DNA from 3 places in the Alicyclobacillus fodiniaquatilis genome. Region 3 is predicted to be linked to each of the others. Evidence: riboswitches for the same ligand, from Rfam matches in the RefSeq annotation. Region 3 holds a riboswitch; each other region holds the start of a gene.
The links. A riboswitch is a leader RNA that binds a small molecule or an ion and turns the genes downstream of it on or off. The one in region 3 is predicted to bind cyclic di-AMP.
Positions count from the first base shown of each region.

Region 1: another riboswitch for cyclic di-AMP. It lies ahead of ACFSB2_RS09700 (APC family permease); the one in region 3 lies ahead of ACFSB2_RS21055 (hypothetical protein).
Region 2: another riboswitch for cyclic di-AMP. It lies ahead of ACFSB2_RS25850 (C40 family peptidase); the one in region 3 lies ahead of ACFSB2_RS21055 (hypothetical protein).

Region 1 covers NZ_JBHUCX010000024.1:73,630-83,903, forward strand. Annotated here, with positions in the region: gene ACFSB2_RS09670 (YfcE family phosphodiesterase) at 1-142, shown strand, start outside; tRNA gene ACFSB2_RS09675 (tRNA-Gly) at 204-277, shown strand; tRNA gene ACFSB2_RS09680 (tRNA-Arg) at 281-357, shown strand; gene ACFSB2_RS09685 (hypothetical protein) at 1,023-1,160, opposite strand; gene ACFSB2_RS09690 (hypothetical protein) at 1,527-1,955, opposite strand; gene ACFSB2_RS09695 (hypothetical protein) at 2,314-2,511, opposite strand; cyclic di-AMP (ydaO/yuaA leader) riboswitch at 2,822-2,948, shown strand; gene ACFSB2_RS09700 (APC family permease) at 3,026-4,933, shown strand; gene tig (trigger factor) at 5,410-6,702, shown strand; gene clpP (ATP-dependent Clp endopeptidase proteolytic subunit ClpP) at 6,814-7,407, shown strand; gene clpX (ATP-dependent protease ATP-binding subunit ClpX) at 7,499-8,773, shown strand; gene lonB (ATP-dependent protease LonB) at 8,906-10,274, shown strand, end outside.
Region 2 covers NZ_JBHUCX010000100.1:42,392-52,665, forward strand. Annotated here, with positions in the region: gene ACFSB2_RS25835 (C40 family peptidase) at 1-48, shown strand, start outside; gene ACFSB2_RS25840 (APC family permease) at 354-1,718, opposite strand; gene ACFSB2_RS25845 (transglycosylase domain-containing protein) at 2,312-4,360, shown strand; cyclic di-AMP (ydaO/yuaA leader) riboswitch at 4,794-4,914, shown strand; gene ACFSB2_RS25850 (C40 family peptidase) at 4,918-5,820, shown strand; gene ACFSB2_RS25855 (GNAT family N-acetyltransferase) at 6,328-6,753, opposite strand; gene ACFSB2_RS25860 (group-specific protein) at 6,841-7,239, opposite strand; gene csaA (chaperone CsaA) at 7,281-7,610, opposite strand; gene ACFSB2_RS25870 (alpha-L-rhamnosidase-related protein) at 8,072-10,274, shown strand, end outside.
Region 3 covers NZ_JBHUCX010000087.1:9,174-19,447, reverse strand. Annotated here, with positions in the region: gene ACFSB2_RS21075 (FadR/GntR family transcriptional regulator) at 1-423, opposite strand, end outside; gene ACFSB2_RS21070 (hypothetical protein) at 672-857, shown strand; gene ACFSB2_RS21065 (C40 family peptidase) at 956-2,119, opposite strand; gene ACFSB2_RS21060 (NAD(P)/FAD-dependent oxidoreductase) at 2,618-3,751, shown strand; gene ACFSB2_RS21055 (hypothetical protein) at 3,705-4,001, opposite strand; cyclic di-AMP (ydaO/yuaA leader) riboswitch at 4,089-4,218, opposite strand; gene ACFSB2_RS21050 (AI-2E family transporter) at 4,282-5,409, opposite strand; gene ACFSB2_RS21045 (sugar phosphate isomerase/epimerase family protein) at 5,838-6,626, shown strand; gene ACFSB2_RS21040 (Gfo/Idh/MocA family protein) at 6,659-7,624, shown strand; gene ACFSB2_RS21035 (carbohydrate ABC transporter permease) at 7,861-8,793, shown strand; gene ACFSB2_RS21030 (carbohydrate ABC transporter permease) at 8,806-9,651, shown strand; gene ACFSB2_RS21025 (ABC transporter substrate-binding protein) at 9,705-10,274, shown strand, end outside.

The DNA.
Region 1 (10,274 bases), on a different contig from region 3:
CGCATCACGAGGCGGGTTTAAAGTGTGTACTTATGCAGTGTTAACCGTGGATGTGCAAGCAGGAAAAGTTGTCTGTAAGGTCGATCATCAGACCACCGATGGAAGAACGCTCTCTAGCTTCGTTACTTCCATTACAAAATGAACGATATATACAGTCTTGATATTCGGCGAACTTTCGTCTACACTGTCAAATGTGGTTGAATGCGGGTGTAGTTCAATGGTAGAACTTCAGCCTTCCAAGCTGATAGCGTGGGTTCGATTCCCATCACCCGCTCCATTTGTCTCAGTAGCTCAGTTGGATAGAGCAACAGCCTTCTAAGCTGTGGGTCGGGGGTTCGAGCCCCTCCTGGGACGCCAAGAGAGATACCCATCGTATCAAGCTTCTCGGTACTTTTCGAGGAGCTCTTTTCTTTGTTTATTTGAAGAAGTGCCATCACTGCTTGGCAATGATTACTTGGAGATGGTATCTGTACAGTAATGACGGCGCTAAATCCAACTCAATACCCTCACCATGAAGGTGAGGGCGCATTTTTATTTAGTATCCGCCGCCTGCTCACGCACAGCTGGTAGCTGCACCATAACCGCCTGCATAAGGCACGAGCAAAATGAAGAGCACGAAGATGATCAAGAACACAACTGCCCATTGCGTATATCCTCCAAACGCTCCCATGAAAATGCCCTCCTCTCGATATGTCATGGATGTAACATATGGAGACCCGATCAATCCTGAGACGGCTATTGTCTCTAAGTTCCAATATGTTATCTTGATATATAATTTTTATATTTATTCCATTTATTGATTCGAATTGGATTGAGGATCGCGCCACATTTTAGGACTTGCAATTGATCGAGTTGACGCGTGGGGATAATCGATTCCAATGCGAAAAGTGATGCACCTGGTTACCAAACTTACTGCGCAGATTGGTATTCCCGGGCGCATTCCTCTGGCATCCAGACTTGTTTACATCCTTTACACGTCAAAAAAACTCAGCCCTCACCTGGGTAGTGAGGGCCTATTTTAATTAGTATCCGACTCCACCTGCACAGCTACAGCTGGTAGCTGCACCATAACCAACAGCTGGCACAAGCAAGAAGAACAGCACGAAAATGATCAAGAACACGATTGCCCAGCGTGTGTATCCACCAAGTAGTCCATCCATGAAAACGCCCTCCCCTCGTATATCCTCAACGTAAGATATGAAGGCGCGATCAATCCTGAGACGGCTAATGCCCTGATGATGACATCCTTGGGTACTCATGCTGAAAGAGAGGGGCGGGATCGAAATTTTAGGGCGTGTGGCCAGTATTGTATGCCCAATGACTGTGATGGGGGATGTCGTCAGTGGTATCGCTATATCAGCGTTTGGTCGCTGGAGCGGCAATGTTGGATCCGTTTTTTGCAGTGGTGAAATATCAAGGAATTTGCGGAGGTGTCAGCACGTCGAATCATCCACTTCAGAATCGATGGGTTTTGTCCTGGACTGTTTAGATGAGGTATGGAATTGCTCCATACCTCATCTAACGATTTACGACGTGTAAGCTGATGCATTGAAACTTTCAGGACCTACACGAATGGTACCCAGCAGGTTTGAGGATATAAATGCGGTATACGGCTGGTTGGCAACGTGAGGTACATTGAAATCCGAACCGCTGAAAGCAATATCTTGCGGCGCCAAGACGGATAGATCAAATGTGGAACTCTGCGAGAATACGACTGGATCAGTTGACAATGTTCCACGGACAACTGTGATGGTGATGGCGACGAGCGCAAGAGGGAGTTGTACCGCAATGACTCCTGAAAATTGTACGTCAATTGTGCTGTCTGTTGGCGCATTGTACAGATTCAACCCGACTTGACCGAATAGTTGTGGTGTATCAATTACAAGGATAGGGACGGCGATAGAACCCGCAGTGCTGGCGTTTTGGGAGGTACGAGCATCAAGTAAAGCGGTCATCTGTTTTCACCTCTTTTTATTTGATGCCACATCTTATGTGGATTTCAAAAGGCTTGTACGGGCATGTACACCAGTGCAAAGGTGGAATTTAAACAGCGACCGCTCAGTAGTGATTCGGAAAAATGAACTGAATGGATAAGTGCAAGCAGAATAAAAGCGGCATGCTTTTTGCAGACCGCCATGCGTGATGCGTCCTGCACAAGCAGAATCATGAAAATGCCAGTCAATCAAGGCATTGCGGATGGCACGGCACCAAAGTGCCGATCTTATTCTCACGATTGGAGTGACGTATATAGGAGGTGAAGCAGGGTAGAGGTAAATGTGCAAGCGTAAAAAAGAAAGAAGCCAATTCCCTACATCAGGAAATTGACTTCTTTCCGAACTTGCGGTTGGTTTCGACTCGTGAGTTTGGTTCAGTGATTGTCTTCCACAGCTTGCGGAAAAAGTTGTTTGTGTTTGCCGGTTTCACAATCCCAAAACCACGGCGATTGTTTGCGGCCAATTCTAGCCGAGCTTGGTATACGAATTGCATTGCTTTCGTATCGAATGGTTGCATGGTACAGCACCTCTTTCTTCTTGTTGACTACAGTATATGGCTGTGCAACCAACAGCGGTTGGGAGTGAAACGCTTGCAATGTGAACTTTTCTCCGTGTAAATCGCTTGCATTGTGAACATCAATTTTGTAACCGTTACCAAAAACGAGTATCTTGTAGTCGTTTTTTGCGAAACACCCTCAACCACCTATCTTAAATTCATTCCCACACGACGCTAGGTTCGATCACGCTCCAAATGCGCTAAGTAAATGAAGGTCGCAAAAACCGTCCATGTTGATATCCTCTACAACGGGAGTAAAATATCTATGTTGATTTGATATACGCCTAATCCCGCTATGGGAGCGGAGGAACCACGTATTATGGGGTGAATCCAAATGGACGGGTGATACTGCCACCCGAACCCGTCAGCTAACTTCGTCGGCGTTGCAGGAGGGGTGCTTCCTATGCATTTTTATGTATAACAAAAACCTAGAGACGAATAATCAAGAAGGAGTTAATGGAGGTTATAGATAAAAATGACAAAAGACATCCCCTGGGTGCACCCCGTGCTCATTAGTTTGGCTGTTGTCGCCGTGATGTTTGCATTATTCAATTTTGGAAACGTAAAGCGACTCTTGATTGGCAGACCATTGCGAACCAGAGAATTGAACCAATCGCATATGAAGTTGTTTTGGGGAATTGCGTTGCCCATTCTTGCCGCCGATTTGTACTCGTCCGTCGCGTACGGTCCTGAGGCTGGCATTACGGAATTAAGCAAGCTTGGGCCTGGTGTGAAATGGATGATTGTGCCCATCACGGCTTCGACCGTTCTGTTGTTGGTCATTCTCATCACGTCTTATATCATGGGTGTCATTGCCTATCCGAGTGGCGGTGGCGCCTATGCTATCGCAAAGGATAACTTTAAGGGCAAATGGGTTGGCTTGATTGCTGCAAGCGCGCTGCTCATCGACTATGTTTTAACCGTAGCAGTGTCGGTTTCATCTGGCATTCAGACGATGGCATCGTCGTACCCAGCTTTAGCTCCGCATGAAACATCTCTTTCGGTGCTCTGTGTACTGATTATACTTTTTGTCAATCTGCGTGGCGTGAGCGAATCTGCAAAAATCTTTTCCGCGCCAACCATCTTCTTTATGGTATGCATGTTGTTTTTGGTCGGAACGGGTTTTGCGAATGAATTGAAGCATGGGTTTGTACAAACACACACGCCCACGTGGGGAACGATCCCTCAAGGGCTGACGCTGTTGCTTCTCCTAAAGGCATTCAGTTCGGCCTGTTCGTCGTTGACAGGTATAGAAACGATTTCGAATGCTGTTCCCATTTTCCGCGAATCAAAATCAGGCGCCATAAAAGCCTACGTGTCTTTAGGGATTGTGACGTCAGTCACACTGCTTGGTTATTCATACAGTTTATACGTACAGGGTGTCTCTGTCAGTCAGAATAACACCATGCTTTCGCAACTGCTTTTGATATACTTCGGACACGGCATTATCTATCAAGTCATCATATGGGCCACGTTCCTTGTTTTAATCTTGGCCGCAAACTCCACATTTACAGGTTTTCCACAGCTTTCAGCGCTCGTTGCGGCCGACGGTTTTCTGCCACGGGCATTGGTCATACGAGGAGACAGACTAGGCTACTCGAATGGCATGATTGTGCTGGCTGCATTGTCCATCCTTTTAGTAGAGGTTTTTAGCGCTCAGACAAACGCCCTGATTCCCTTGTACTCTATTGGCGTATTTCTTGCATTTACGATTGCTCAACTCGGCCTTACACGGCGTTGGACGAAGGTCAAGGGGCGCGGTTGGAAAGTGAAGGCGGTTATCAATCTGATCGGCGCGATCGTAACCGCGGTGGTATCCGTCGTGGTTGCTGTGACAAAGTTTACAAGCGGAGCGTGGATCGTTCTTGTCATTCTGCCGATTTTGGTCTTTCTGGCGATGCGAATTCGCAAGCACTACAACGACGTGGCAGATGCCCTTCGAATTGATATCGAACATTCACCGCCGTTGAAGCATCGCGTCATTTCGATTGTACTTGTGTCAAGTGTCCACCAGATTGTTCGACAAACGGTATCTTTTGCCTTGAGTACGACAACCGATGTGGTAGCGCTATATATCGGATTTGATGATGAGTCTATTGAACTGATGGAAAAGAAGTGGGCGGAGTGGGGAGCGCCATGTCGCCTAGTCACTGTGAAGAGCGAGTATCGCTCGCTGCTTATCCCGCTGTCTCGCTTTATCAAGAGACTGGAGAATTATGAAAACGGGAAACCTGATCATATCCAACTGTTGATCGGTCAATTCATCCCTAAAAAATGGTGGCACCAAATTCTGCATAATCAGTCGTCGTTACTGATACGGGCGTGGATGTTGAGACACCGTGAAGTCGTTGTAAGCACATTGCCTTTTCAATTGCCCAAGTAATCAATTGCCTGTATTGCAGATGGCGCGACGCCAGGAAACTCGGCTTTGGAGATATCAGTATAGACATGCATCTGCATCTTATCGCTTGGGAACGATACGGGCACAAAGACTGAATACGGTTGACAAAAGATGATAAGTAATGGATAATCAAAAATCGCAAACCCCTATAAAACCGGGGGATTTACGCCAATTGGGTTACTCTTGCCACGTGGCTTTATCGGCCTTCTAAAGTGAGCTGTGGGTCAGGGGTTTGAGCCCCTTCTGGGACGCCACGCTGGCAATTTCGTGAGCATCCCACGCTGGGATGCTCACTTCGCAGATTGGGCATCAGCTTGCGATACATAGGCTCGCGCTGTGGGGCGGGGTCTGCTTTATATCAGTCCTCATGAGCCGGGCTATATAAGGATATTGTTGGCGATTTGAAGATTGTGGTTTGCTTATGCGCAGATCATTGACTGTTAGGAGGACGTTTTTTCATGACAGCAAAGTGGGAGAAGACAGAGGTCAACGTTGGCGTATTGGAAGTAGAGGTCGCAAGTGACCGATTTGCCAACGCATTGAACGATGCTTTCAAAAAGGTGAGTAAAAATGTAAATATTCCAGGGTTCCGCAAAGGCAAAGTACCGCGCCGGATTTTTGAAGCGAAGTTTGGTGTGGAAGCACTGTACCAAGACGCGGTTGATTTGCTTTTGCCACAAGCTTATCAAGAAGCTGTGGAGGAAGCTGGAATTGAACCGGTGGATCGTCCAAGTGTGGATGTCGTTCAGCTAGAACAAGGAAAGCCGTTCATTTTTAAAGCGACTGTCACGGTGAAACCGGAAGTGACATTGGGCGAGTACAAGGGTATCGAAATTCAAGATAAGTCATTCGATGTCACCGATGAGACCATCGACCAAGAAATTGAGCAGGTGCTCAAAAGCCATGCTGAAATCGAAGTTGTGGAAGATGGCGCCATTGAAAACGGGGACACAGTGAGCATTGATTTCCGCGGAACTGTGGATGATGAACCGTTTGAAGGCGGAGAAGCTGAAAACTTCCAATTGGAAATCGGATCTGGCACGTTCATCGGCGGCTTCGAAGATCAGTTGATTGGTCTGAAAACAGGAGAATCGCGCGATATCGAAGTGACTTTCCCAGAGGATTACCACGTAAAGTCATTGCAAGATAAAGCGGCTAAGTTCCATGTCGTGTTGCACGATATCAAGCGGAAAGTGCTCCGTGAATTGGACGATGAGTTCGTGCAGGAAATTAGCGATTTCGAGACCGTGGATGAATACAAAGCTGATTTGAAAAAACGCCTGGAAGAACGTGCCGAGCAGGATCACAAGCGGTTTATTGAAGACGAAGTGGTCTCAAAGGTCACGGAAAATGCTACCATTGACGTGCCGAGCGTAATGGTGGAGCATGAAATTGATCATCAGCTCAATTCTTTCTCACAACAGTTACAGATGCAGCAGATTCCGTTTGACGCTTATCTTGAGTTTACCGGCACAAGCATGGAGGAAATGCGCAATCAGTTCCGTGAGGCGGCAGAAAAGAGCGTTCGGACAAGTTTGGTGCTTGAAGCCATCACAGAGGCTGAAGGCGTGACTGTGAACGACGATGACCTGAATGCAGAACTTGAAAAAGTGGCTGCCAACACAGGTCTGGAGTTGGATAAAGTTCGTGAGCTGATGGGCGTTCGCGACCCGAATTTAGAGTCGTTCAAGCATGATTTGGCAACGCGTAAAACGATTGAATTGCTCGTACAAAATAGCAAACTGGCTTAAAAAGCGGTACACTGTAAAAACCGAATGATGTGTGTGACAAGACAAGGTGACATGTCACCTTGTCTTGTCACACACAGAGGTATACCTTGATGGTTGATGGGGGGCGGCAGTGTGAGTCTTGTGCCATATGTGATTGAACAAACCAGTCGCGGTGAGCGTTCTTATGACATTTATTCGCGTCTGCTCAAGGACCGAATTGTTTTGCTTGGAACCGCAATTGACGACAATGTTGCAAATGCGATTATTGCGCAACTGCTTTTTCTTGCCGCGGATGATCCAGACAAAGATGTCCAGTTGTACATCAACAGTCCTGGAGGTTCTGTAACCGCAGGACTAGCCATATATGATACCATGCAACATATTCGTCCAGCCGTATCCACGATGTGCGTGGGGATGGCTGCGAGCATGGGCGCATTTTTGTTGGCTGCTGGTGAGAAGGGAAAACGGTATGCACTGCCGAACGCTGAGATTATGATTCATCAACCGCTTGGTGGTGTCGAGGGGCAAGCATCTGATATTCAGATTCATGCCGACTGGATGCTGAAGACCAAGTTTAAATTGAACCAGATTTTAGCTGAGAGGACAGGGCAACCCCTAGAGCGTATTGAACGTGATACGGATCGCGATAACTTTTTATCAGCCGCTGCGGCAGCAGAGTATGGACTGATTGACGAGGTATTGGCAAAAGGGTCCCTGCAAGTGTGATGGTTCAAGGAATACGAGGAGTCGCTTTGGACGGTCGTTTTGTCTAGAACTCAAAGTCGTGGTAACCTCATTCTTGGGGAGGGAACATTTCATGTTCAAGTTTAACGAGGAAAAGGGTCAACTGAAGTGCTCCTTCTGTGGTAAGACACAGGAGCAAGTGCGCAAGTTGGTTGCCGGTCCCGGCGTATACATCTGTGATGAATGTATTGAATTGTGTAACGAAATTGTTGAGGAACAGTTGGGTGAGGAAGAGGATTTCGAACTCAAGGATGTACCTAAACCAACAGAAATCAAATCCATTTTAGATCAATATGTGATTGGGCAGGAACAGGCGAAACGGTCGTTGTCTGTTGCGGTGTACAATCACTACAAGCGAATTAATGCTGGAACGCAAAAAAGTGAAGATATTGAACTTGCAAAAAGTAACATTCTGCTGATTGGGCCGACGGGTAGCGGTAAGACGTTGCTTGCGCAAACACTGGCGAAGATTTTGAACGTTCCTTTTGCGATTGCAGATGCGACGTCTTTGACTGAGGCTGGTTATGTTGGCGAAGATGTCGAAAACATTTTGCTGAAGCTCATTCAGTCAGCGGATTACGACATCGAAAAGGCCGAACGCGGCATTATTTACATCGATGAAATCGATAAAATTGCGCGTAAGTCGGAAAATCCGTCCATCACACGCGACGTTTCTGGTGAAGGCGTGCAGCAAGCGTTGCTCAAAATTCTTGAAGGCACGGTGGCTAGTGTACCGCCGCAGGGGGGCCGCAAGCATCCGCATCAAGAATTTATTCAAATTGACACCACAAATGTATTGTTCATTTGCGGCGGCGCTTTTGACGGGATTGAACCGATTATCAAACGTCGTCTTGGCAGCAAGGTCATCGGTTTTGGCAGCGCCATTGCGGGGCAGGATGCGAAAGACATCGGCATCATGCACAAAGCGCTCCCTGAAGATCTGTTGAAGTTCGGCTTGATTCCGGAGTTCATTGGACGTCTTCCAGTGGTGACGACATTGGACGCATTGGATGAAGCGGCTTTGAAACAGATTCTGACAGAACCCAAGAATGCCTTGGTCAAGCAATTCCAAAAGTTGCTGGATATGGACAATGTCGTGTTGGAATTCCATGAGGATGCGCTTTCGAGCATTGCGACAGAAGCCATTCGCAGGGGCACTGGTGCTCGTGGACTGCGCGCGATTATTGAGTCCATCATGTTGGATGTCATGTACGAATTGCCGTCACGGGATGATATTCAAAAGTGTATCATCACCAAAGAGGCTGCACTGCGGGAAGATACGCCCATCGTGCTCAAAAAGGATGGCAGTTCCATTCCGTTTACGCGCAAATCGGAAGAAACAGCTTGAGGTCTTGTTGCTCGGATAAGTAAAAAAGATTGGCAAAGCGGCGTCCAAAGGGCGCCGTTTTTGGTTTATGTAGGGGTGTGCAAGGAAATACTGGTCATATTGTTTCGTCGATTGTATTGGGGAGGGACATATATGACTGCTGGGATCCTTGCGGCCATCCAGATCTTCTTTGGCATCGTGATCGGGATGTATTTTTGGAATTTGTTAAGGACGCAAAATCACAACAAACATGCAATTGAACGGGAATCTAAAAAAGAGTTGGAAAAGCTTCGTAGAATGCGGTCTATTTCACTGACCGTCCCGCTGGCCGAAAGGACGCGTCCAGCGGTCATCACGGATATCATCGGGCAGAAGGACGCGATTCGTGCGCTTCGAGCGGCGTTGTGCGGCTCCAATCCACAACACGTGATTGTCTATGGACCACCTGGTGTAGGCAAGACGGCCGCAGCGCGAGTCATCATGGAGGAAGCGAAAAAGAACACGTCTTCGCCATTTCGCAGTGATGCGAAATTTGTGGAGCTTGACGCGACCACGGCGCGCTTTGATGAACGGGGCATTGCAGATCCATTGATTGGGGCAGTACATGACCCGATTTACCAAGGCGCTGGCGCGATGGGTGTAGCGGGCATTCCGCAACCGAAGCCAGGGGCAGTGACAAAATCGCACGGTGGCATGTTGTTCATCGACGAAATTGGAGAGTTACATCCAATTCAACTGAATAAGCTGTTGAAGGTTCTTGAGGATCGCAAAGTGTTTCTTGAAAGCGCGTATTACAGCAGCGAGGATACGCATATCCCGGTGCATATTCACGATATTTTCCAAAACGGTTTGCCGGCTGATTTTCGCTTGGTCGGGGCAACTACCCGTTCACCCGAAGAGTTGCCACCAGCGCTTCGATCCCGCTGCGTGGAGATCTACTTTAAATCTCTGTCGCAGGCGGAAATCGCTCAGGTGGTCATCGGGGCAGGCAATAAATTGGGGATGCCCATGGCGGAAAATGTGATTGAAGAAGTGACGCAATATGCCACCAACGGTCGCGATGCGGTCAATATTGTGCAAATGGCCGGCAGTGTGGCGTTGTCCGATGGGCGCAACGAAATTTCGCTAGAGGATGTCCAGTGGGTCATTCAATTCAGTCATATCAGTCCACGACCGGATCGAAAAATATCCGAACAATCTCAGGTTGGCGTTGTCAATGGTTTGGCTGTGTTCGGTCCACAACAGGGCATCTTGTTGGAAATTGAAGTGACGGCTGAAGCGGTCGCTCCTGGCAAGGGTAAAATCATGGTCACTGGCCTTGTAGAAGAGGAGACGATTGGCAGCCGTGAGCGGAGTACGCGGCGCAAGAGCATGGCCAAGGGGTCGCTGGACAACGTATTGACCACGTTAAAGCGTGTGCTGCACGTTGACTGTGCCAATTACGACTTGCATATCAACTTTCCAGGCGGGATGCCTGTGGATGGCCCGAGCGCTGGCATTTCGATGGCAGTTGCCATCTACT
Region 2 (10,274 bases), on a different contig from region 3:
GGGAGTTATTGGGGAAAACACATTACCTCTTATCGACGGATGTTTTAGAATACAATTAGAGCATTTTAGGGTTAATGGTTGAATTGGTGAGAGAGTCTCGTTTGGAACATGTGAACAGAAGGATATTAAGATAAACGAAATGGTTGTGTTAAAGGGAGCATCGGGGGCTGGGCAACCAGTTCCCTACTCTACAGGTAGGGTTTGATTCCTAATTATTTATTCGTCCCATAGTCTCCATCCTGAACTAAATGGAAATGAATATTTGTAGAGAATGCAAATCCGCCCAGGAATTCCGTAAAAACACGGATACCCAGGCGGAAGGCATGTATAGTTTGAAACATCCCGGCGGTTTTTTATATGTCTGCAGTTATGCTACTAGCAGGTTTCTCTTCAGGTACAGCCTCACGTTTATAGTTCATGTATAGGTAAAACGGAATTCCCGCTAATAAGAGTAGAAACCCATACATGACTGTCTTCGCACCTGATCCGTAAATTGCCCAGCCAGCATAGATAAAGCCGAGCAATGGGATGAATGACACCTTGATGAATTTCAATACAGTTACTTTGCCATACATTTTCTTCATCAACCGAATCTCGGAAGCTGCAGTCATCGCGTATACAGGGAGATAGCTCAGTGTAGCCAGTAAGACCACGAAATTAAACGCTGAGTTAAAGCTCTTCGTATAATTCATTAACAGTAATATATTCGCTAAAACAGAGCCAATTATAAGTGCCATATAGGGCGTCTGGTATTTGGCATGAACCTTGGCAAACGATTTAGGGAAGACACCGTCTACACCAGCTGCGTAAGCAACACGAGCTGTGGATAGTAGCCAACCGACGGTTGTTCCAAGGATACTGATGACAGCTGCTATGGTAATTAGTCGACCGATGCCTGTCCCAAAAAATTGAGCGAGAATATCTGAAATTGGTGCAGGGCTTCCGGCAAGAGCTTTCTGATTCATTGCCCCCATAGCAAAGAAGTTAATAGCCATGTAGAGTAGTGTTGCAATCGATATACCAAGAATAGTGCTTCGACGTATGTTCTTTTGTGGGTTTCGTATCTCTCCTCCGGCAACTGTGGCACTTTCAAGACCAATAAAAGCCCAGAGGGTAGATGATGCAGCTACAGATACCGCACCAGCTCCTTTGTGCGCAGGGAATAACGGTGTTAAATTGCCTGCGTGGAAGTGCATCGCTGCAACGACGACAAAGATTAAAAACAGGATGATCTCAAATGCCGTGATTGCCGTCTGGATTTTGCCGGCCAAGCGTACACCTAAGATGTTAATTATGGTGAATATCCATAGAATTGCACTTGTTACAAGGAATCCAATCAGATGTTTGCTAGAAATCGTCGGTATGAGATTCCCTGCATAACTTGCAATGGCAAGAATGACGGCTACATTTCCAATCCAAGAGCCGTTCCAATATAGCCAAGCATTGATAAAGCCGATGAAATCTCCAAACCCTCTTTTAGAAAATTCATAAGGTCCACCACTTTGAGGATAGCGGCTGCCCAGATTCGCAAATGATAACGCTAAAAATATTGAACCAATGCCCGTAAGTAGCCATGCAATCATGGTAGAACCTGGTCCAGCCTCTTGAGCCAGCGTTGCAGGCAACATGAAAATACCGGAACCCATCATGTTTCCAGCGACCAACGCAGTCGCGATAAACAGTCCAATGCCTTTTCTTAGTTGTTTTTGGTTTTCCACGAGGACGGCATCTCCTTATAAATAAAGAGTTATACATTTATAATCTTTATGCTATGAAATAACTGTATAAATATGTGGTATAAAGACTTATAAATCAATGGTACTTTATTCAAGTAAAGTGGTGAATCGATAAATCATATCTTCCGATGCCAAGAACTTGGGAGGGTCGGGTAACGACCCAGGCGGGCAGCACAACTGCCACTACTTTCGAAAGGCGGAACAATAGAATGTAAGGCCTGAAAAAGAGACTCCGTAGAGGCCACGAAGGTCGAGGTGGAGATCCAAAAGTGTGATCATCATTCAATTCACAAATTGAAAATTGATGTTCTGAAGAATAAAGAAAACCACTATACGCTGGGGAATCTCAAATCAAGGATTCATCCTGCAAAACATTCATATAAGTAAATTGGCATATTTTGATTTGGATGGTTGTCCTGATAATGTTATAAGATCTCAAGCGTAAGATGCTCAATGCGATGCTAGTCCTGATGTTTCAGTCTCGTGGCATTCGTATGTCTACTGTCGCATATTCTCTTTTTTCATGTACGGGAGCGACTACTCCTGGCAGCTTGAATCGATAGGGGGAGACGCTTGTGAAATGGAAAACCACTTTATTGATTTGCGGAGGAGTATTCGTGATTGCAGCATCTTCTGCTGCGGTCTTTTCAGACTGGTTTTTTCGACTATATCAGCACACTCCAATTGATTTATCAAAATTAACAAAAACAGCTCAGCCTACTGTTGTTTACGATACGACCGGGGCGAAATATATGAAAATTGGACCCACGTTGACGGACTTACAATATCATCAGATCCCCAAAAACCTACAGAATGCGATTGTCGCGACTGAGGATAACAATTATTGGAACGGATCATCCGTAGATGTGAGAAGTATTTTTAGATCCTTTTTGGTCGACTTATTGCACAGAAGTGCGGATCAAGGTGCAAGTACAATTCAAGACCAGCTCGCCAAAATGGTGTACTTAAATGATGACAAGACCATATCGTACAAACTGAAACAAATTATTCTTGGTATTAAAATTAACCGGGCTTTTACCAAACAAGAAATCTTGACCATGTATTTAAACAAAGTTTTCTTGGGTGAAAATAGTGACGGTGTAGACCAAGCTGCAATGCGTTATTTCGGGGTTAATCTCAAGGACCCATCGGAGACGCTCACTCTTGACCAGGCAGCCCTACTTGCAGGGCTTCCGCAAGCACCGACGGAGTACGATCCATTGGCTCACCCACAGGCTGCATTAGAGCGGCGCAATCAAGTTCTTCTCAACATGGTTAAATACGGATACATTAGCACTCAAGTGGCAACTATCGCGGAGAAGGCGCCATTAGGGGTTAAGTATCATGCGTTTCCGGACGAGTCATGGGACAAATATCCGTTGTTTACGAACTTTCTATTTGATTACGCAGCGCGCATCGGTATTACCTCGGAACAACTTCTGCATGGCGGATTGAAAATCTATACGACAATTAATCCTCGCGTACAGAAGGCAGTAGATACGATTTTTTGGAGCAAAAATTACGATCATGATTTCCCTGGGCAACCGTCGGGTACAGTTGTCCAGGGAGCCGCTGTGTTTCTCGACCCGAAAACAGGTGGCATTCTTGGAGCTGCGGGTTCACGCAAGCAAGGATTTACCCAATTAGGGTTGGATAGAGCCTACACGAACAGCTCACCTGGTTCATCCATCAAGCCGATTATGGAATATGCACCAGCAATCCAAAGCGGGAAGTGGAAACCGAGTTCTATTCTCGATAACAGTCCTCAGGATTTTGGTGGTGGTTACATACCGCAAAACTGGGACGCGAATGCACCGGCAAAAGTCACGTTACAGTATGGTCTTGAGTGGTCCCAAAACGTAGCATCTGTTTGGCTCCTCGACAAAATAGGGATAGCTACGGGAACATCGTTTGCAATGAAAGATGGGATTGCACTAACCAAGAATGACCGGGAGCACCTAGGTGTCGCCATAGGCGGTATGCAATATGGAGTGAATCCACTGGAAATGGCTCAAGCATATGAACCGTTCGATGACAATGGAGTTCAAATGAAGTCCCATTTAATCACGCGTGTGGTAAATCAATCGGGTAAAACAGTATATCAGTTTCATTCTTCTTCAAAAGCGATAATGAAACCAACAACGGCTACAAATATGACTCGATTGATGGAGGATGTTGTTGATTACGGAACCGGGACTGTAGCCAAAGTGCCGGGGTGGGGTGTTGCCGGGAAAACAGGGACCGTTCAGTACAGTCCTGGACTGACTGGGGAGTCCAATTGGGTTAGGAATGCCTGGTTTGATGGATACACCCCGAATATTGTCGGGTCTGTCTACATTGGGTACGATAAATCGTCTCCTCAATACCATTTAACGATGTCACCACTTGACCCATCGGCTAATGCGGCAAAAATCTTTAAAGATATCGTCCAAATTGCCGAGTCGGGGGTGAAACCAGAAAAATTTGATGTTGGCCCTTATCCAGCATCGCAGGGGGTTGCGACTGCAGCTTATAAAAAAAGTCAGGCTATACATCCGACGAAAAGGCGGCGTCCTAGGATAAAATCGTTAAAGAGGCATACATCACCAAGGGGACATAAACATCCTTCGCATCACAGAAAATAGTGGAACGATACAAGAAGCCCGCATTTCCATATAAAAGGTTTATTAATTTTGCGATTTGGTGACAATATCAGGATTAAAATAGGGGATCGATCCAGTCGGCCCCTGCCCCTGCTGGGGCTGAAACACCTGAAAAAACGCTCTTGGAGATATTGATGAAAGATACATAAACACCCAACAGTAACCCATAACACCCAGCTTTTACCCATAACCCTTTGAATAGAATTCATCCCACATATGTGATAACCCTCTCCCAGAGAGCAATTCCATGATGTTTCTTACCAGAGCGTACTGTAATGGTGGTTGCCGAGCGCATTTGTAACTATCATGCGCCCATGTGTTACATGCTTGACCCTTAAAGTTGCTACCTTTCATACGAATCTTAATATTACTGAGATAAATCCTTTCAATCAAATTGTCCAGTCAACTGAATATTGAGATTAAATGTCCGAATCGCAAGAACGGGGGACGATTTAACTGGGGTGAATCGCGAATCGTGTAGGGGAGCCTTCTCCCGAACCCGACAACTAACCTCGTAGGACTCAGAAGGAGCCGAAAGATTGAAGAAAAAAGTCCTTATGTCTCTACGTACTAGTGCCGTTTGTGCTAGTATTGCGGTCACTGTCAATCCTCTTACAGCATTTGCGAGTACCAATCGTCCAGCTTTACAGCAAAAATCCATCGCATTGAACGGGAAAATTGTTTCAAAACCGTCTGCCGTCGTGCATGATGGTACAACGTATATGCCAATTTGGTACATCATGCAAGCACTCGATAACGCCAATATTCATAGTACATGGAAAAGTCCTGTTTGGAACCTCAGCACATCTCATACTCCAAATGTAAGTGATCTACATGTCGACAATGGTTCTAGTTCAATTTATATAAACGGAACCTTTGTTCAGAGGATCAATCAAATTGTTAATGTAGATCCTAGCTCCGGGAATCAAACTACATACATGCCCATATGGTACATCATGCAGATTCTTAATTGTTTGGGCATTAAATCACAATGGAACGGAACAACATGGAACATATCAAATGACACGCAAATTCTTTTAACTGATTATGAGGTGTCTAGTCCTTCCGCTGTTTCTGGCCAACAAATCGTTAGCTACGCAAAACAATTTATCGGTACACCGTATCAAATGGGAGGAGAATCCTCGAAGGGAATCGACTGTTCTGGCTTGGTTCAAACAGTGTTCGCACATTTTGGCATATCTCTTCCCAGGACAGCAGCTGATCAAGCACAAATTGGACAAACGATAGCAAAGTCAAATCTACAACCTGGTGATCTTGTCTTCTTTAATACGGATGGGCAAGAGATTTCGCATGTTGGTATTTACGTCGGGAATAGTCAATTTATCTCTGCGACCTCATCACAGGGTGTTCAGATACGAGATTTAAACGACCCATACTACTGGGGACCTCTTTATGTAAAATCAACCAATCCCGGTATATAAGTAGAGATCAATTTATAAAGATATCAGTACATAAAACAGAACGATAGGTTTTGTGTTACCTTCACTTTTTGGGTAACACGAACAAACGTGCATCATCGTGAGTCCCAAAGCATCCTGCTTGGGACTCACCTTTAGGGCTGCTTTCAATTGAGTAGTACGATACGGATTGGACTGTGTACATGATTAAGAAGGCGTTACAGATAAAAGTTTCGTGTTCGCTATTATCGGAATGTAGGGCCAAAAGGACATTGCGCGGTTGAGTTTCTTTTGTACGCACTTGAGGAGCGGCATGCATGGAGCTATTCTCATTTTGTTTTTGTGCACAACCACTCAAAAACAACGCGAAGATGACTGTGAGCAATGCTAGCGGTTTTCTTGTCAATTCTTCATCACCCGGATGTGAAACGTGTATTGAACGATTTGCATACTTTGAGAGCGATTTTGCGAAAGCGATTTTCAGGTATATATGCCGTTGGAAATCGCCGTTGATACGATAGAATAAGGACGCTATTTGTTTTCCAAGTTCAAGTGCATCTCTATCCTGCGCTCAGTAAAACCAAGATTCTTGTATAGAGTACACGCCGAAACGTTATCAACATTGACCATTAAGCGAACGATTTTGCAGTTTGAATTTGCTGCAGTTTCGAGCATGTGATTCATCAAAGCCATGCCATATCCCTGACGGCGGGCATGCTTCGAGATATAGACAACATAAATCATGGCGTCACGATTTGAGCCACGCTCCATACGCATCAATCCGTACCCCACGGCTTCTTTTGACGTCTCAGCAATAAAAACATGAAAACTGGTGTCGGAAAAAGCTACCGCAAGAAGTCCTTCGTTCAGTGCCCATTCAGGATCAATTTCTCCATATTTCTGAATAAGGGATTTATCATCGACTTCTCCGTTCCGAATGGTGAAATCTTGGGTCATTTTCCTTGCCCCCCAAGTGTTTTGCTAGTTAAAAGTAATACCGGAACTATGGTTCACACCTATCACACAGTTTCCCATCAAGCGTCATCATGCGGTTACTTTTTCCACCAAATCATCCAAACTCCCATAGCTTTTTTCAACTTCAGGCAAATGATAGAAAGTGCTTGTCGCTTCGAGCTGATTTATCGCCTGGTCAGGTGAGTGAAGAAAAATCCGCTTTCCGTGTCCAAGTGCAATCCCTAATTCAACATGGGTTCCTTTTCCACCTGGCAACAATACAATTAAAATATCAGCGTCCAATACAGCTTGCTTTTCTTTTTGCCCAATGTGTTTCAGGTCTTCAAAAGTAAAGGCCAGAGTGTGGTGGGATTCAGAGTTTTCGGTCCAATCGTAAGTTTGAATGTAACCTTTACTCTTCAAATGTTGGCTTACGTAATGAACAGCATCAATATTTCGAAAGCTCGACGCAATGTAGAATTTGTGCATCTGATCTATCTCCTAATAATTTATCTCCTAGTAAATTAGCTTCAGGCAATGGGTGTTCCATTTGGAACATCACCATCAGGCTGAAGCAATATCACATCACCTTTCTCTGGAACCCCACCAAGGACCAACACCTCTGATTCAAATCCAGCGATTCGCCTTGGCGGGAAGTTCACGACGGCGACGACTTGCCGACCTACAATCGATTCAGGCGTATATCGTTTTGTAATCTGTGCGCTCGAACGTTTCATTCCAAAATCGCCAAAATCGATTTTCATTCTGATCGCTGGAATACGTGCCTCTGGAAAGGGTTCTGCTTCTACAACGGTGCCAACACGAAGGTCAAGTTTTAAAAAATCATCAATCGTAGCCATGAGATAGCTCCTTTTAAAGAAGGATTTGACTGTTACATATATTGTACGCCAATTTATGTGGTACAAAAATCTGTTGAAATCGTTTTGTGCCTGTGATGCCATCATTCCGGTTAACGGATATCCTTCAACTCAGTATCAGCAAAAATGAGCTCGTTAGGCCTTGATCCTGAGGGCCTTTGACAACTGTCTATATTAACGCCTGCTTCAACTAACTGGCTTCCTTAAAAACAATTGAATCGTACCGTTTATTTGTGTTAACTTTTGATTAATAAGATATTTTGTTACGAGTGCTTGGATATATACATTGGAATATGTGTTGTCATGTAGCGCAGTACCGTCTACAGCATGAGAACCAGTCGGTGGTTTGTATCGCGGGTTCAATCTTCTAAGTCGTCGAGAAAAGGATGAAAGCGCTTAAACCCAAAGTGGATCATTCATGATTTGCAGGGAGGAGATCAATGATGTCCAAGCCAAAAGAGGCGAAATTTGTCTGGTGTGATTCCACAGGTCAAGGACGAAATTTATTTGCCAGGTTTCGTAAGGACTTTTTGATTGAGGACAGCGTAGAATCTGCGGAGTTGAACATTTTTGCGGACACCTCGTATCAGTTATTTATCAATGGACAGTTTCTCCAATTTGGTCCAGTTCGCTTTGATCCGCACTTTCCACAGTATGACACGCATGACATCGCGCCGTACTTGCGACCCGGTAAAAACGTAATTGCGGTTCAGGTGAACTATTTTGGCCACAAGACGTTTATGTCCATGCAATCCGGGGCAGGCATGATCGCTTGGGGGACGGTTGTGCAAAAATCAGGGCAAACGGTAGAACTCGGAACTCAAGCAGGCACTTGGAAATGTACACCGGATCACGCACATGGACGCTATGCCCCTAAAGCCAGTTTTGCCTTAAAAGCCATAGATTTGTACGATCAAAATTTTGCAGAGATAGGCTGGAATGATACCGATTTTACTGATACTCATTGGGATGTTGCAGTTGAATTGTCCAACCAAGCGATATGGGGCGAACTGTCTTCGCGTAACATCCCTTATATGTCACTAGAACCCATTTCCATTTCCCGCGTATTGCACGTCCTCCCGCTGGAAAAACGCGAAGATTTGTATTCGTTTGATCTACCGCTGCCGTTTGTCGGTGAAGATGCTGGCGAAGATTTTAGCCCATTTGTCGCCTACACCACGTGGATATATTCCCCGGCGGATCAAGTGGTCACAGCAGGCGTATTCTACGGTGAAACCTGGATCAACGGAGAAAAGCTCCCTTCTGGCGCCGAAGCCATCAACAAAAACATGCGGTTTCAACAACGTTTTCCATTGAAAAAAGGCTGGAACCACTACTTCGGCCAGGTCAACGCGTACCAGGATATCTTGCATCACTATTTGGCGCTCCCCAGTGATTGTGGTTTGTTCGTCTCCGCTGTGCGCAATGCTGGCTCAAATGAGATCTTCTTGCATACGCCAATACTGACTCGCGACGAATATGCGCAGTTTATTCAAGATAAACCAGTTCCTTATGCACCAGATGATCCATTGGCGGAAATCGGAGGTTGGGTGCATGTTGCAGCACATGAATCCGCCCAAAGTCCTTGCCGGGAAACCAGCTGGGACGACTATGGGGAACCATTGGAGGTGGTGGCGCCTAATCAACTCGAAGGTCATGTTTTTTCCCTTGCTGACTACCCCCATGGTTTTTCCATCACGTTCGAACTGGATCAAACACGGCTTGTGTTGCCAGAGTTGTCTTTCGTTGGCGTCCAGGGTGCAACGGTTGATTTGACGTACAGTGAACACCTACTGCCGGATCGAATGCATCTAAAGCATGTGCATTACTATGGGCTGGGTGACCGAATGATTTGCAGTGAGGATGAAAGCGATTGGTTGCTGAGTCAGCCGCGCGGCTTTCGCTATGGCAAAATCACCGTTCGCAATACATCGCGCGATGTGACAGTCAAGCAAGTTCTACTGAGATCCGCAAATTATCCAGTCGAGCTCAAAGGCGCATTCGCGTGTTCCGATCCGCTTTTCAACGAGATTTGGCAGTTAGGATTGCGCACGCAAGCTGCAAACATGGAAGACATCTACGAGGATTGCCCAACGCGTGAACGGGGAATGTATGGACGCGACACCATCATTCAGTACTGCGTCAACCTCGCCACTTTTGGCGATCACGCCCTCATGCGCCGTTGTCTGGAGCTGTTCGGGCAATCTCCGGATGACACCGGTAAATTCCGCGCCTGCTATCCGAACACTGGTGATTACACCATCAGTGATTTTGCGCTGAATATGCTGGAGGGCTATCGAATCTATTACGAAATGACGGGGGATAAAGCGTTCATTCGCACATATTGGCAAGCGATGCAAAACAATCTTGCCTGGTTCCACGAACTTGCGGACGAACGTGCAGATCTATTGCTTGATTCCGAATGGGACGTCCATCGGAACATCAAGGCAATGTACGGTGGCTTTCATGGAGATTTGATGATCAAAGAGGGATACATGGACAATACCGGGATTCACTGTGTTTTCAGCTGCGTTTACTTGATCGCTCTGCAAAGTGCAGTCGTGCTGGCTGAAGCCATTGGGGAAGTGGCGGAAGTTCAAGCTTTGCAGCGGCGGATCGACATTTTGTCCAAATCGATATACGAGC
Region 3 (10,274 bases):
GGCCTTCCCCAAATCACGTTGCATGGCGTCGAGAATGCTGTGCATTTCCGCCAAATGCCCTTCACTGCGCCGTTGTGCAGCATAGCGGCTGGCGCCTGTTTCCACCCAGATGCGCAATTCCAGCAATGCGTGGACATCCCGTTGCGCCAGTATTTCGAGCCGCTGAACGCGATTGGCGACTTCGTTGGCATCAAGTGGAGCGACAAACGTGCCGTCGCCTTGCCGCACTTCGACCAGGTGCAGCACGCGCAAAGCGCTTATGGCTTCACGCACGGCTGCCTGACCGACGCCAAGTGTGGACGCAAGCGATTTCACAGAAGGCAGGCGGCTGCCGGGCGCAAATGTGCCATCGAGAATAGCTTGTTTGATCCGCTCAATCACCAATTCATATGTTTTTGCCTGTTGGACTGGGAGTAATGACATGATGGCCCCCTTCGTGCTGTAAATACATTCATTTGTTTGACTAGAGCATATAAGACCGAGTGATTAAGTCATCTGATGTCTAAAGGATAACATTGGATGAGCATAGGTGCAATGGTTTGGGGAATAGGAGTGGAATTTACAGGCGCACACGATTGGAAATGGGGATATATTCCTTACTCTCAATTGGTAAATGGCTGGCAGGCAATAGGATAATCTAGTAGGATAGAAGTGAGGGAGGAGGAATAACGTTGCATATTCTTTTAATCATACTCATCGTACTACTGGCTTTGATTGCGCTTTTACTGTGTGTGGTCGCAGCGGTTATTCTGATGGCCTTTCTTGCCATTCAGCCGCTTCTCGTGCAGTTGGGCAAAATCGCCGCATTGATTGAGGGGTTTCATTGGTTTGGCAAGCGGCGAACCCTGCGAAAATAAGGTGCGCCGCTTGCCTTCCTATTTCATCAACATGTCCGTGTCATAGTATGGCGATGTCTGTCGGTCGTCTTGCTGTCCTTCAAGAACATTTCAGAGTCTTACTTGATATAGCGTCTTGCACCAATATATTTTGGGCCCCAGTAAGAATTTGAGATGCTATCGAGAGAAACGCCATTGTCTTCAGCGTCGACCATCATGCCGCCGCCGATGTAAATGCCGACATGTGATGCACCTGGCGCATACGTGCTAAAGAAAACAAGGTCGCCTGGTTGTAAATCACTTTCACTTACGGGCACGCCAGAAGCGAATTGTTCTTCCGAAGTGCGGGTGATGGATACACCAAAGTGCCCCAGCACATACTGTGTGAACCCAGAGCAATCAAAACCAGACGGACTGGTACCGCCCCAGACATATGGGGTTCCCATAAAGGATTCTGCGTAACCGACGATGCCGCTTGCACTCGCACTGACCAATGATGCTTGCTGTTGGGCGACGTAAGACGGGTTTGCGGCTTGCGTTTCCGCTGCCAATGTCTCAGCCTTAATCGCTTGAATTTGGGACTGTGTCAAGGAAATCTGGCTTTCCAGTTCACCTTGTTGCGCCTGTCCTGACTGAATTCTGGATTTAATTTGGGTCAGGTCATGCTCGCGGGATGCTTTGATGGTGCGGTCAGTTGCTTGCAGGCTCAGCAGTTGCGTTTTTACTTTTTTCTGCTGGTTTTCTGAAGCCTTCACGGCATTCTGTTTGGTCACCAGAGACTGTTTCAATTGTTTGACCGAATTGACAACATTGTTTTGCGCATTGGAAACGAGCGTCATATTGTAAATTCTAGAGAGTAAATCTTGAAAACTGGTCGCATGAAATAGAACAGCTAGATACGGAACATGACCATCTTCGTATTCAGTGGTCAATAACTGAACGAGTTCATCTTGTTTGGCAGTCAGTTCCTTCTGATTTTTAGCCAGTTGGATGGTCAAGGTCTTTTCACGAGACTGCAGTTGCGCCATCTGCTGGTTGGTTGTGTCGATTTGCAAACTGACATTGTGCAGCGCGTCGTTATACGAATCAATGGCGTTGGTGAGCGCCGCCGCTTTAGCCTGGTTCGATTGAATCTGATTTGACAAGCTGGACGCTTGACTCTGCAAATCCGACAACTTTTGATTCTCATCTGACAACGAGTCTGCTTGAACAGTCGGTAGGGTAAAGGTTAAAAGGGCCATTGTACTGACGGTTAAGGAAGCAAGTTTCACTTTAAAATTCATCTTTTTCCTCACAATCAATATGTCTTTCAATAATGTCTTTCGACAGGTGATGTTCCTAGCGGTCATGATTCGACAAAAAAATTTGTTTCCCTGCCGCACTCAAAAAAATTCCTGAGTATGTGCTGATGATGACGCTTCACATGAGGGATGCGCCATGCGATGTCGAGGGTGAAAAATCGCGGAAAAAACGCTTAACTCTCTATAAAAAGATTCGATTGTCTACAGATTTTTTGTCCGTGTTTGTGAAATTGAAGATGACATCTGAAGTAGAGCGCGATGTGTCATGTGCCCCACACGGGCAGCAGCAGGAAAATCTCATTCAATATGAATCACTGCCGTCGGCGTGATCGAATCGAACACGCGATTTGCTGGTTGTCTACATTCATATCGCGTGGCGTAGAAGGATTCCTGCTGACCGTCTATAATGGCTACAAGATGGAAAATGGAATTTTACCAACGTTAAACGATAAAAATTCAGATACAAAGGTGGTTCGACAGTTGTCGACACAGGCTGAAGTGATTGTAATTGGCGGCGGCGTCGTAGGCGCGGCAGCAGCGTATCAACTTGCGCGTTCGCAAGTGAAGGTGACGTTGATTGACGCGGATCACACTGGAAAAGCGACAGCGGCAGGGGCTGGCATTGTTTCACCAGCGTCCAGTTTTTCGCCGCCTGCGCCTTATTATCCGCTCTCTTATGCGGCAGCCTCACACTATCCCAAACTCATCGCCCAGTTGGCGGAAGACGGCGAAACGGACACGGGTTACGAGGTGGTTGGCGGTCTGTACGTGGCGGCAAATGAAGAAGAAGCGCAGCGGCTTGTGCTCGTCGAGCGGCTCTTGCTGGAAAGGAAGATGGCTGGCGCACCAAATCTAGGGACCATTGCCCGTCTAGATGCTGCTGAAGCCAAGGCGTATTTTCCCGCGCTTGGTGAAATCACAGGGGCCATTTACATGTCAGATGCAGCGCGCCTCAACGGCAGGTATTTATGCAATGCGCTCAAACAGGCAGCCATCCGTCGCGGCGCGAATGTTGTGCATGGCGAAGCCAGAATTGCGTGTAGCGCTGGACGCGTGTCTGCTGTCCATGTCGACGATGACGTACTGACCGCCGACGCCGTCATGATTTGCGGTGGCGCGTGGTCCAACCAATTTGGCGCGGCAACAGGCATCGACATTCCGATCACGCCGCAAAAAGGTCAGATTTTGCATCTGCAGATGGCGCAGCGCACAGATAAGTGGCCCATCATTGTCGGGTTCCACTCCCACTACATGTTGACTTTCCCAGAGCATCGCGTAGTCGTTGGCGCAACGCGGGAAACAGGCAGTGGCTACGACACGCGGGTAACGGCATTGGGCATGCAGGAACTGCTGCGCGAAGCACTGCGAATCGCCCCTGGACTGGGGGCGGGGAGCATTGCCGAGGTTCGCGTTGGACTGCGCCCGGCGAGCCCCGACAATATGCCTGTGCTCGGCGCCATTCCCAGTGTCGATGGATTATATGTAGCCACGGGACATGGCGCAGGAGGACTCACGACGGGGGCGTATTCGGGGATTGCGGTCGCTGAGCGCATACTTGGGAACCAACTTATTGATTTGGCTCCTTTTTCTGTCGCTCGATTTTCCGCGCGATGAACACCATCAACAGAAAAGCAAAAATGCTGCCGACGACATAAAGTAATCTTTTTAGTTTGCTGCCTTTTGCGTCACCTTGACAACCGAGGCGGATATCCAGATAGTCCTTTTCCGCTCGACTATCATGCAGGCGCACATGCACGTCGTTCGTGTCTGCGAACATATGCGCCCGGAAGCGATGCAGATTGGTGACTGGTTTATCAGCGGGCACGTCAAGTGTTCCCTTGCGAGTGGCTTTGGTTCCAAACATGCGCTTCACCTCTTTTGGTTTTGTCATGGTTTGATGAGATATGGCCGAATAAACACAGAAACCTCCGTTGGCACGCCAACGGAGGTTCATTGCTCTATCATGCGCTTGCGAAGTTAGCTGACGGATTCGGACTTCTGCATGTCCTACCAGAAACATCTGGATTCACCCCAAAATATCGGTTCCCCCGCTTCCTTGCGGAATTCAGCGAGCACATATGAAGTTTAGTAACTTTATGTTAACACACACGCATTCAAGCGGCAAATCTTGCCGTTCTGGTCGATCACGATGGCGTGCGTTTATCGTCTGGATGTTCTTGAAGCGTGTCCACACCAGGAAACAAATCGCCGATCAGATGTTTGCGCAACAGTGACTTGATGCCAATCAGCAGGACAGGGCCGATGAAAATCCCTGTGAATCCGATGATTTTCATGCCGACGTATAGGGCAAAGAGCGTGGACAAAGTGTCGAGACCGACGTTGTTGGCCGTCAGCTTTGGCGTGATCATATGCACAATCAACAGGATGATCACTTGAATCAGCAGCACCTTGATGCCCAGTGATGTGTCCCCCATGGCAAAGCTGCCTATGGCCCAGGGAATCGTGATGATGAATGAGCCAATGAAGGGGATGATGGCTGCAAGACCGAACAACAGGCCCATGATGAAGGCGTCCGGGATGTGAAGTATCCACATGGCGATCATCGCCAGTGCGCCAGACATCGCCATCAAAATCAGTTGCACGCGAATGGTGGCGACAAAAGCCCGTATCATGTCGCGAATGGTGGCAGAGATTTTTCCTTCCCAACCTGGAGGGAGGATCTTTACAAAACTATGGTACATGGCTGTTCGATTGATGAGCATAAAGTAGGTGGCAACGAGCGCGATGCCAATGATGAACAGCCAGTCAGGGAACTCTGTCACAAGGTTGAGTAGCACGTTTGCAAATAGCTGAATCCAGTGCTCGATGCCGCTTAGTGAATGCACCGCTTGATTCTGAATCTCGGCAGCCACATGCGGCGGCAGATGACCCAAAAACAGCGCCTGTAATTTCGTCGGATGCTCAATCCAGTCTTCGAGTTGTGCGAAGTACGGCGCAAGCGTGCTGGAGAAGGTCGTTGCTTCGTTGGCGATGGCAATGGCTGCGAATGTACAGAGCAACGCCAAGATCACAACAGATCCAAGCATGGAGATGAGCACTGACGCGATGCGGGGGAGACCAAGGCGTTCAAGCAGGCGGACAATCGGCAAGAACACGACAGCCAAGAGCGCAGCCAGGACGAATGGAACAATATATTTGAAGACGAAAGCGAAGATGACCAGAATGAGCACTACAAGCAAGAGTGAGCCGACAATTTCCAACAGGCTGCCCATGTAGTGTTGAATTTTTAATTCTTTTTCGGATTTACCCATGCATAAACTCCCTTCATAACTTGAAGCAGCCAACGGTTTGGCTGCTTCAGCTAAAATCCTGATTCTATAAAAGAATATTTGTGAATAAACTGCTACCTTGTGCAACGTCATGAGGCGCTTGATGGACGCAGTTGGTCATGATGATCCTGATGGCGTGCGGCAGGCGAACTGCGCGGTGGGTTGTTGTGTACCTGAACGCGTGTCTGTCCGACGGCGCAACTGTTTTTGAATGCATTAAGAATAGCATATTTATCACCATTTGGGTGGATGAGGAGAAGGGGGAATCTGTGCAGAAATCACAAATGATCACATGTTCTATGACCTTGTAGTGGAATGAGATTTTACTTTTCAGAGCTGAGAATGAGTGTTATGCTTAATCGTATATAGTATGTAGTCCAACAGCGTTGAAGACAAGGGGTGGGACACTGGTGAAATTTGCAGCCCAAGAGAATCTAGTTCCTGGTACTTCTTTTCGTGAAAAGGTTGAGAATCTTCGGAAATTTGGTTATGAAGGCGTGGAACTGCGCGGGGATGGTTTGGCATCACGTGTAGACGAAATTCGTTCGACACTGAATGAAACCGGTATCACGGCGACCTGTATATGTGGCGGATTTAAGTTCGGTTTGTTGTTCCCGCAGAAGGAAGATAGGTTGCAATCTCGTGAAGAAATTAAGCAACTATTATCATTGGCCGCGGAGGTTGGCGCAAAAGATGGAGTGATTGTGGTGCCGATTTTTGGCAGTCCGCAGTTGCCGGATTTGACACCTTGGAAAACGCCATTGGAAATGGAAGAAGAGCTTCTGGTCGAGCAGCTTGGCGAACTGGCGGAGTATGCAGGGCAACAAGGGACCAAGGTTATCCTGGAGCCTTTAAATCGCTACGAGACGCACTATATCAATCGCTTGGAGCAGGCGGTGCATATTTGCGAACGGGTAAAATCGCAACACATGACGATATTGGCGGATTTCTTTCATATGAGTATTGAGGAGTCCGATATCGCCAGTTCCATCCGGAAGGCTTCGGACTGGATTGGATATGTGCATTTGGCTGATTCCAATCGGTTGCTGCCTGGGTTGGGCCACACTGACTTTCGCTCCGGTTTTGCGGCGCTCAAAGAAAGCGGATACAAGGGGTGGATGTCGCTGGAGTGCGGCGTGCCTGGGGATCCAGCCGAAACACTTGCCGCCAGTCGACGTTTTATGGCTTCTCAGCTCTAAAATACGACGAATGACAAGGGGAGATTTCGATAATGGCACTAAATATTGGATTCATTGGCGTCGGTGGAATTTCTGAAGTGCATCTGCGCAACATCACAGGGATGGACGACGCGCGTGTAGCCGCGATGTACGATGTAAATCCGCAGCGACTGAATGAGATGGCGAGAAAATACGACGCCGTTGGGTATACGGATTTAAACCAGATGCTGGACAGCGAAAAACTGGATGGCGTGTATATCTGTGTTCCGCCATTTGCCCATGGCGAACCGGAATTGACTGTGATTGAACGCGGTCTTCCGATGTTGGTGGAAAAACCAATTTCCGTTGCGCATGAGCCGGCGGATCAAATTCTAAAAGCCATCCAAGAAAAGCAGTTGTTGACCTCTGTCGGCTATCACTGGCGCTATTCTCGGGCTTCAAACATCGCCAAAGCGACGCTGGCTGGAGAAACGCCAGGTATGGTGTTGGGCTATTGGCTGGGCGGGATGCCCATGGTCGGCTGGTGGCGGCAGATGGACAAATCGGGTGGCCAAATGGTGGAACAAACTACGCACATTGTCGATTTGGCGCGTTATTTGCTTGGAGATGTAAAAGAAGTCTATGCAGTGTACGCCCAACGTGAGATGCAGAGTCTCGTGGATGGTGTAAGTGTACCTGATGTCGGCAGCATCACCTTGCGTTTTCAAAGCGGTGTAGTCGGCACCATCTCGAACACCTGTCTGCTCAATCAAGGTTATACAGTAGGTCTACACGTGTTGACGAGAAATGTCATTCTTGAGGTGGACAGTGACAGCGTAACTGAGCGACGAGCGCTGGAGACAACGATACATCGCAATCAAACCAACCCCTATTACGAAGAAGATGTCGCTTTTTTGAAGGCGATTCGCACCTCTGATCCAACCTGCATTCATTCCAGTTATCAGGATGCGTATGAGACGCAAAGGGTAACTGCGGCGGCCAATGAATCCGCTGAAACTGGGAAACCAGTCCTGCTTTAGCACTTGAGATCAACTCCGCGACACATCAGACATACTTTAGTTGATAGAAAAGAACATGCACGATGCGGCTTGTACCAGCAGCTTGGTGAATGATGTATCGTGCATGGCGTGGGCCCAAGGGCCAACTCTATATCCGGATATAACAGCGATGATGTGTCCGGATGTTTTTATATCCATAAGTAATAAAATGTATTTTTATGCATTTTGAAGAAGTTAACTGTAGGGAGGGTTAGCCAATGGCGACGGTCGTACAACAAAATGAAAAGCAGTTGCAGGCCAAACGTGACACATGGCGGCGGATGAAGAAGAACAAGTCCATCTATCTGTTTATTTCGCCGTTTTATATTCTGTTCGCTGTTTTTGGGCTGTTTCCCATCGCTTTTTCGTTTTTTCTGGCCATGCAGAATTGGGATGGGCTGAGCGCTATGAAATATGTCGGGTTCGAAAACTTTGAACTCGTACTGACAGACGGACAGTTTTGGCAGTCGGTGCTCAACACGTTTATCATTTGGGTTGAATCTACCATCCCGATGCTGTTCTTCGCGTTGGTCATCGCTTTTCTGCTCAACTCAGCGTTTGTCAAGCTGCGCGGCTTTTGGCGCTTCACGTTCTTTTTGCCCAATGTCACGTCCATTGTGGCAGAGGCAGTTCTGTTTGGCGCATTTTTCCAAACCAAATTCGGTATTCTCAACTGGGTCTTTGAAAAACTTGGCTTTGGCGCTGTCGATTGGTTGGACACGAATTTTTGGTTGCAGATTGCCATCGCCATCCTGATTATCTGGCGGTACACAGGCTACAATGCGATTATTTATCTTGCTGGCTTGCAAGCGATTTCAGATGAGCTTTACGACGCGGCCAAAATTGACGGCGCTTCGACGAGACAAATCTTTTTCCGGATCACCGTTCCGATGGTGCGTCCCATCATTCTGTTTACGGTCATCATGTCGACCATCGGCGGCATGCAGGTTTTTACAGAGCCGCAGATTCTCACCAATGGTACCGGAGGACCTGGACACGGTGGTGTTACCATGGCGCTATACCTGTACAATGAAGCGTTTGGCACGCACTTGTTTGGCTATGGCGCGGCCATCGGCTGGTTTTTGTTCCTCATCATCCTCCTATTTTCATTGTTTAACTCTTTGTTGGTCAATCGGATCGCAAAATCGTGAGGAGGGACTCCTATGCAGAAGACAGTTGACAGTAAAGGCTTTTCCTTGGCAAAGGTTTTACTTTACATCTGCCTATGTATTTGGCTGATATTTTCTGTGTTTCCATTTTATTGGCTGATTGTCATGTCCACACGCGGGACGTCCAGTATTTTTTCCTATCCTCCGAAATTGCTGTTTGGCCATATGTTCGGAACAAATCTTCATGATTTGCTTGCGGCCATACCGTTCTTTCAAAGTATGTGGAACAGCTTGTTGGTCGCTGGTGTCAGTACCATTTTGACCTTGTTTTTCACTTCGTTAGCTGGTTTTTCGTTTGCGAAGTTTGATTTTCCCGGGAAAAAGCCGCTGTTCTGGGCTTTGCTCGCAACGATGATGGTACCCGGACAGATGAATCTCGTTCCGATGTTCACCATCATGAAAACGCTTCACTGGGTGGATCACTTGACTGCCTTGATTGTCCCAGGTTTGGCCAGCGCATTCGGCATCTTTTGGATTAAGCAGTTTTCGGAGTCATCCATCCACGATGACCTGTTGAACGCTGGGCGGATCGATGGCTGTAGCAACTTTCGTCTCTACTTCAATGTAGGGTTGCCTATCATGCGTCCTTCTTTGGCGGCGCTGGGTATCTTTTTATTCATGGGTGCTTGGAACGACTACATGTGGCCTTTGGTCGTCTTGAACACGCCCTCTCATTACACGTTGCAAGTCATGTTATCGACGTTGAACGGAATTTACACAGAAAATTACGGCATGGTGATGGTGGGCACGTTGATTGCGGTGCTGCCGTTAATCATCCTTTTTGCGATATTCAGTCGCAAAATCATGGGATCTGTCGCCATTGGTGCGGTCAAAAGCTGATGGTCATCTGAATGCGTCGATGCAAGATTATCAAGCAAAGTGAGGGGAAGGTTATGAAAATATCTCGAGTGGCAGCGTCTGCACTTACTTTGGCCCTGACCCTAGGTACTGTGGGTTGCGGACAGGCCTCGAACAATGCCAATGGAAAGAAGATCACCATCACATTGTGGTATTGGAATCAGTCGCTGAGTGATCAAATTCTGGCGCAAGTCGACAAAGCATTTCCAAATGTCCATTTTGTTGCAGAGAAAATTGGCGGCAACTTCGAGTCCAAGTTGATTGCCTCCCTGTATGCAGGGGACGCGCCAGATATCACGGGCATTAACTCTGCCGATTTTGTTGCGACCATGGTCAAAGACCATAACCAATTTGTAAACTTAAATCAATACCCAGAGGTTCGCGAAGCGCAGAAAAATTACTTAGGATGGAAGTGGAACCTGGCATCCACGCCGGATCACAAGTATCAGGTGGGGATACCCATTGATACTGGCCCGGAGGTCTTGTACTACAACACTCAACTATTCAAAAAAGCAGGGCTGCCGACGGATCCTGCGCAGGTGTCGGAGCAGATGAAGACGTGGAGTGACTATCTGGCAGCAGGCAAGCAGATGAAGGAGAAAACC